Linked DNA regions of Tistrella bauzanensis. The protein of the gene in region 2 binds, or shares a complex with, the protein of the main gene of each other region. Links are inferred from orthologs where the notes say so. Each region holds a gene or a part of one and is shown on either strand. Other genes may lie near its edges. The genes, in order: groL and metK.

What was found.
Region 1: the proteins of metK (region 2) and groL are in contact, whole or in part, in a cryo-EM structure (PDB 8P4O), measured with the Escherichia coli proteins. The link is inferred for Tistrella bauzanensis from one-to-one orthologs.

The regions. Positions count from the first base shown.
Region 1 is NZ_BMDZ01000019.1:25,676-28,904, forward strand. Bases 189-3,098 are described here. They hold groL (chaperonin GroEL), read right to left. Parts: upstream 2,512-3,098; coding sequence 865-2,511; downstream 189-864. Other genes in these bases: IEW15_RS09915 (SDR family NAD(P)-dependent oxidoreductase), read left to right, coding at 189-645; groES (co-chaperone GroES), read right to left, coding at 2,628-2,918; hflX (GTPase HflX), read right to left, coding at 3,082-3,098. Also shown: more of IEW15_RS09915, read left to right, coding at 1-188; more of hflX, read right to left, coding at 3,099-3,229.
Region 2 is NZ_BMDZ01000012.1:50,508-53,808, reverse strand. Bases 283-3,264 are described here. They hold metK (methionine adenosyltransferase), read right to left. Parts: upstream 2,368-3,264; coding sequence 1,198-2,367; downstream 283-1,197. Other genes in these bases: IEW15_RS07440 (helix-turn-helix domain-containing protein), read right to left, coding at 2,695-3,099; trmB (tRNA (guanosine(46)-N7)-methyltransferase TrmB), read right to left, coding at 313-1,092. UniProt on the Escherichia coli protein: Catalyzes the formation of S-adenosylmethionine (AdoMet) from methionine and ATP.

The DNA.
Region 1 (3,229 bases), on a different replicon or contig from region 2:
ACCGAGCGGCTTGAGGCGCTGAAGGCCGAGCTTGGCGGCGAGGTTCACGTCGTCACCCTCGACGTCCGCGACCGTGCGGCGGTGGAAACCGCAATCGCCGCCCTGCCCGCACCGTTCGATGCCGTCGACGTCCTGATCAACAATGCCGGTCTCGCCCGCGGCCTCAACCCGGCCCAGTCGGCGGATCTGGACGACTGGGACACCATGATCGACACCAACATCAAGGGCGTCACCTACATGGCCCGCGCGGTGCTGCTGGGCATGGTGGCGCGCGATCGCGGCCACATCATCAATCTGGGCTCGGTCGCCGGCACCTATCCCTATCCGGGCGGCAATGTCTATGGCGGCACCAAGGCCTTCGTGCATCAGTTCTCGCTTAACCTGCGCGCCGACCTTCTGGGCTCCAACGTCCGCGTCACCTGCATCGAGCCGGGCATGGCGGAAACCGAATTCAGTCTGGTGCGGTTTTCGGGCGACGACAGCCGTGCCTCGAAGGTCTATGAGGGCATGACCCCGATGAGCGCCGACGACATTGCCGGCGTCATCCATTGGGTGACCAAGATGCCGCGGCATGTGAATGTCAACACGCTGGAACTGATGCCGGTGATGCAGGCGTTCAACAATTTCGCGATCAAGCGCGGCTGACGCATCAGGCAACGATCATCTGAAGAGACGTCCGCCCGGCATGTGCCGGGCGGACATTTTTCGTGGGCATGCGGCGGAGCGACGAACCGTTGGCATGGCAGATGGTCGCTCGCACCTGAAAAAGAAAAGGCTGCGGCCCCGTTTCCGGGACCGCAGCCTGATCTTGTATCCTGCCCGGAACCAGAAGGCTCCGGCCAGGGTGGACCGGGTTTGGCTGGATCAGAAATCCATGCCGCCCATGCCACCCATGCCGCCCATGCCACCGGCCGGAGCGGAGTCCTTCTTCTCGGGCTTCTCGGCGATCATCGCCTCGGTGGTGATCAGCAGACCGACAACCGATGCAGCGTCCTGCAGGGCGCTGCGGACAACCTTCACCGGGTCGATGATGCCGGCCTTCACCAGGTCGGTATACTCGCCCTTCTGGGCGTCGAAGCCCCAGTTGGTGTCGGTGCTCTCCAGCAGCTTGCCGGCGATCACCGCGCCATCGACGCCGGCATTGTCGGCGATCTGGCGAACCGGACGGCTCAGCGCACGGCGGACGATGTCGATGCCGGTGGTCTGGTCGGCATTGGCGCCAGCCAGGCCTTCGAGCGCCGAGATGGCATACAGCAGCGCGGTACCGCCGCCGGGAACGATGCCCTCTTCGACCGCGGCGCGGGTTGCATGCAGCGCGTCGTCGACGCGGTCCTTGCGCTCCTTCACCTCGGTCTCGCTGGCGCCACCGACGCGGATCACCGCGACGCCGCCGGCCAGCTTCGCCAGACGCTCCTGGAGCTTCTCACGGTCGTAGTCCGAGGTGGTCTCCTCGATCTGCGCCTTGATCTGCGCCACGCGGCCCTGGATCTCGTCCTTCTCGCCCGCACCGTCGACGATGGTGGTGTCGTCCTTGGTGATGCGGACCATCTTGGCGGTGCCGAGCATGTCGATGGTGACAGTCTCAAGCTTGATGCCCAGATCTTCCGAGATCACCTGGCCGCCGGTCAGGATCGCGATGTCCTGCAGCATGGCCTTGCGGCGATCGCCGAAGCCGGGGGCCTTGACGGCCGCGACGCGCAGGCCGCCGCGCAGCTTGTTGACCACCAAGGTGGCCATGGCCTCGCCTTCGACGTCCTCGGCGATGATCAGCAGCGGGCGGTTCTGCTGAACCACCGACTCAAGCACCGGCAGCATCGGCTGGAGGCTCGACAGCTTCTTCTCGTAGAGAAGGATCAGCGGGCTCTCAAGCTCGGCTTCCATCTTCTCGGCATTGGTGACGAAATACGGCGAGACATAGCCGCGATCGAACTGCATGCCCTCGACCACGTCCAGCTCGGTCAGCAGGCTCTTCGCCTCCTCGACCGTGATGACGCCTTCCTTGCCAACCTTCTGCATGGCCTCGGCGATCATCTCGCCGATCTCACGCTCGCCATTGGCCGAAATCGTGCCGACCTGCGAAATCTCGTCCGAGGTGTTGATCGGGCTCGACCGGGTCTTCAGGGTCTCGACGACCTTGATCACCGCCTGATCGATGCCGCGCTTCAGATCCATCGGGTTCATGCCGGCGGCAACCGACTTGAGGCCCTCGTTGAAGATCGCCTGGGCGAGGACGGTGGCGGTGGTGGTGCCGTCACCGGCATTGTCGGCCGTGCGCGAGGCAACTTCGCGAACGAGCTGGGCGCCCATGTTCTCGAACTTGTCCGACAGCTCGATTTCCTTGGCGACCGAGACGCCGTCCTTGGTGATGCGTGGCGCACCGAAGGACTTCTCGATCACGACGTTGCGGCCCTTGGGGCCCAGCGTCACCTTCACGGCATTGGCAAGGGCGTCGACACCGCGCTGAATCTTGACGCGGGCGTCATTACCAAACTTGATTTCCTTGGCAGCCATGTTCGTTCCTCGAAAGCTCGAATTGTGACAGGGGCGCACCCGTATGGGCGCGGCATCCCTGAAGATCGTCATTGGCCCCGGTCACCCGGGGCCAGAGATGCGGCCGTTGAGAGGGATCAGCCCTCGATCACGCCGAAAATGTCCTGCTCCTTCAGGATCAGAACGTCCTGGCCATCGACCTTCACCTCGGTGCCCGACCACTTGCCGTAAAGCACGCGATCGCCGACCTTCACGTCGAGCGCCACCAGCTTGCCGTCGTCGCCGCGGGTGCCATTGCCCACCGCAACAACTTCGCCCTGCTGCGGCTTCTCCTTGGCGGTGTCGGGGATAATGATGCCGCCGGCCGTCTTCTGCTCCTGCTCGATCGGGCGCACAACGACGCGATCATGCAGCGGACGAATCGCCATGGGTAATCTCTCCAGTCTGAGCGGTTCTCTGAGGATGTGCCGGCCCGCGGGGATGCGGTTATCGCCAGCATCACGCGGGCTGTTTAGCACTCCTCAGGTAAGAGTGCTAGCAATTCGTTCAAGGACGGCCGGCCGAAAAAAATCACCGGCCGGCCGAAAAAAATCATGTGTCGGAATCCGGCGCGGAAAGATGGGGCCAGCGGGCCTGAAAGCGGGAGATGTCCTGGGGTTTCAGGCGGACCGAGACATGGGCTGCCGCCTCGTCATCCGCGCGTGCCGCCACTTCGCCATGGGCATAGAGCCAGGCCAGC
Region 2 (3,301 bases):
CGTGCCCACGCCGGATACCCCTCCGGTCCCTCACCGGGGCGGAAGGCTCGTCGGCTTGGGCGCTGGCGGGATCGCCGGCGGTCCGCAAACGCGGACGACGGTCAATATACGCATATGTAACGGAACCGCAAGGAGTTTGTCCCCGGGGGCGCCCGCGCCCCGCCGTCCATCCGCCGCAACCTCGCCTGCCTGCAATCGGCGCCTCAGCGAACGTGGGGGTGTCACTGCGGCCAGACAAGGCCGCCCAGAGCGATTCCGCGCTGGAAACACGCCGGATCTTCGGAAAAAGCACGCAGCCCCCCAGAAAAATGCTCAGGTCTTCAGAAACCGCATGAACACCGGCACCCGTCCCGCGGCGCGGGCCTTGGCCTCATAGCGGGTCTCGATCTGGCCGTCGGGCCGCCGCTGCCAGTCGCCTGGCCGGCGTGCCGTCCATGTGAAGGCCGGATGGGCGCGAACATGGGCCAGTGTCCAGGCACACAGATCGGTATGATCGGTGGCGGCCGTCAGCTCGCCGCCCGGCTTCAGCACCCGGGCCAGCGCCGCCACCGTCTCGGGCTGGATGAAACGGCGCTTGGCGTGGCGGCGCTTGGGCCAGGGGTCCGAGAACAGCAGATAGACCCGGTCGAGACAGGCATCGGGCAGCACGTCCAGCAGGCGGGCGGCATCATCGCCCAGCACCCGTACATTGCGCAGGCCGCGGACCTCCAGTTCAACCAGAAGCGCCGACATGCCGCCGATATAGGGCTCGCAGCCGATGAAGCCGGTGTCGGGCTCGGCCTCGGCCCTGGCGATCAGATGCTCACCGCCGCCGAAGCCGATTTCCAGCGCCAGCGCCGCCGGCGGATGATCGAACAGCGCATAGGGGTCGATCGGCGACAGCGACCCGCCCTCGCCGCGCGGCGGCAGCGCAATCGCCAGCGCCGGCAGCGTCTGCTCCAGCACCCGGCTGCGATTGGCTTTCAGCGGCCGGCCGATGCGGCGGCCGAAGTGGCGCCGACCAACACTGTCGCCATGGCTGTCGGCGTCATCGGCATCAGAGACGGTCGTGGCGGCGGGCGGGGCGGCGGGCTTATGGCTTGAAACGGTCATCGGCTGTCCGGTGTCCGGGCTGGTCAGAGGGGTGGGCTGTCGACAAAAAAGCGGGCGGCACCCGGATCTCCGGATGCCGCCCCTTGCTGATCGCATGGATCAGGATCAGAGCACAAGCTGCTTGATCGCCTCCACCAGATCGGTCTTCTCCCACGAGAAGCCGCCATCGGCCTCGGGCTCGCGCCCGAAATGGCCATAGGAGGCGGTGCGGGCAAAGATCGGCTTGTTCAGCTGCAGATGCTCGCGGATGCCGCGCGGGGTCAGGTTCATCACCTCGCGCATCGCCGCTTCCAGCCTGGCCTCGTCAACCGTGCCGGTGCCGTGGGTGTCGACATAGACCGACAGCGGATGCGACACGCCGATAGCATAAGAGAGCTGGATGGTGCAGCGATCGGCCAGCCCGGCCGCCACCACGTTCTTCGCCAGATAGCGCGCGGCATAGGCGGCCGACCGGTCGACCTTGGTCGGATCCTTGCCCGAGAAGGCGCCGCCACCATGGGGTGCTGCACCGCCATAGGTGTCGACGATGATCTTGCGCCCGGTCAGGCCGGCATCGCCATCCGGGCCGCCGATCACGAAATTGCCGGTCGGATTGATATAGAGATGGGCGTCGTCGCACATCCAGCCCGCAGGCAGCGAGGCCTCGATGATCGGCCGCACGGCGGCCTTCACCTCGTCCTGGGTGACGCCGGCGATGTGCTGGGTCGACAACACGATCGAGGTGGCGCCCACCGGCTTGCCGCCTTCGTATTGCAGGGTCACCTGGCTCTTGGCGTCGGGGCCAAGCAGCGCCACGTCGCCCGAGCGGCGGGCCGCACGCAGATTGCGCAGGATGGTGTGGGCATAGTGGAGCGGCGCCGGCATCAGCGCGTCGGTTTCCCGGCAGGCATAGCCGAACATGATGCCCTGGTCGCCGGCGCCCTCATCCTTGTTGCCGGCGGCATCGACGCCGACCGCGATATCGGCCGACTGATCGTGCAGAAGCACTTCGATCCTGGCGGTCCGCCAGTGGAAGCCGTCCTGCTCGTAACCGATGTCGCGGATGACGTCGCGCGCCACCTGCTCGATGGTTTCGGGCGAGGTGTCGCCCTTGGAGCGGATCTCACCCGCAATCACCACCCGATTGGTGGTCGCGAGCGTTTCACAGGCGACCCGCGAGAACGGGTCGGCAGACAGAAGATGGTCGAGAACGGCATCCGAAATCCGGTCACAGATCTTGTCTGGATGGCCTTCGGAGACCGACTCGCTGGTGAACAGGTAGTTGCTGCGGGCCATGACGCGTCTTCAACCCCTCAAGAACCGACGACGAACCGTGGCTCCGACCACGGTCCGGGCAACCTCGCGGGCTTTCAGCCCGCCGGTTGCCTACGATGGACTCCGTGCGTCTGGGTTCTCGGCGGGTTGACACGGGAATGCGCCCACCAAGCCCACTTAGCGCACTGTTTAACGTGGCGGCAAGCGGCACAAATCCGACCACGGATGATCTGGCATACCCACGCTCTCACAGGTCACGCTTGCGGGACATGTGATTTTCGCGCATTGGTTTTGCTCAAACCCTCGGATGAAACTTCCACGACGTGCTTCCGGAATCAAGCACGTTTTTCAGGCACCGGTGCCGATCGCGTCGCTCATCGACCGCGCCAGATCAATCACACGGGTGCGGGTGCGTGCATCGGGAATGCGGGCGAAGTCGAAGGCCAGCATCTGGGCGTCCGGGCCTTCCATCACCGCCCAGTCGAAGCCGTCGTCGACGCTGATCAGCCCGCGTCCTCCCGCCACCGCTTCTGCCTGATCATAGAAGAACGATACCGGCACATCCAATGCATGGGCGATCAGGAACAGCCGGCCCGCGCCGATGCGATTGGTGCCGCGTTCATATTTCTGGATCTGCTGGAAGGTCAGTCCCACCCGCTGCCCCAGCTTTTCCTGGCTGAGCCCCAGAAGCTGCCGGCGCAACCGCACGCGTCCACCGACATGAGCGTCAATCGGGTTCAGTCTCGTCACCATCCGCGTCATCCCTCCTCGCACCCCGCAGGCCTCGTTTCCGACCTGTTACCAGCCGGATAGATGACATCACGCCATGGCATGGGTCAACCCCGGCGCGCGCATGGGGCTGCATGAAACGCGTATTCCGGGTTGCATTCCCGGTCACACTCGCCTCCAGTGACAGGTTGAACACGCATCAGTTGCTTATCCCGCAGACTCGACA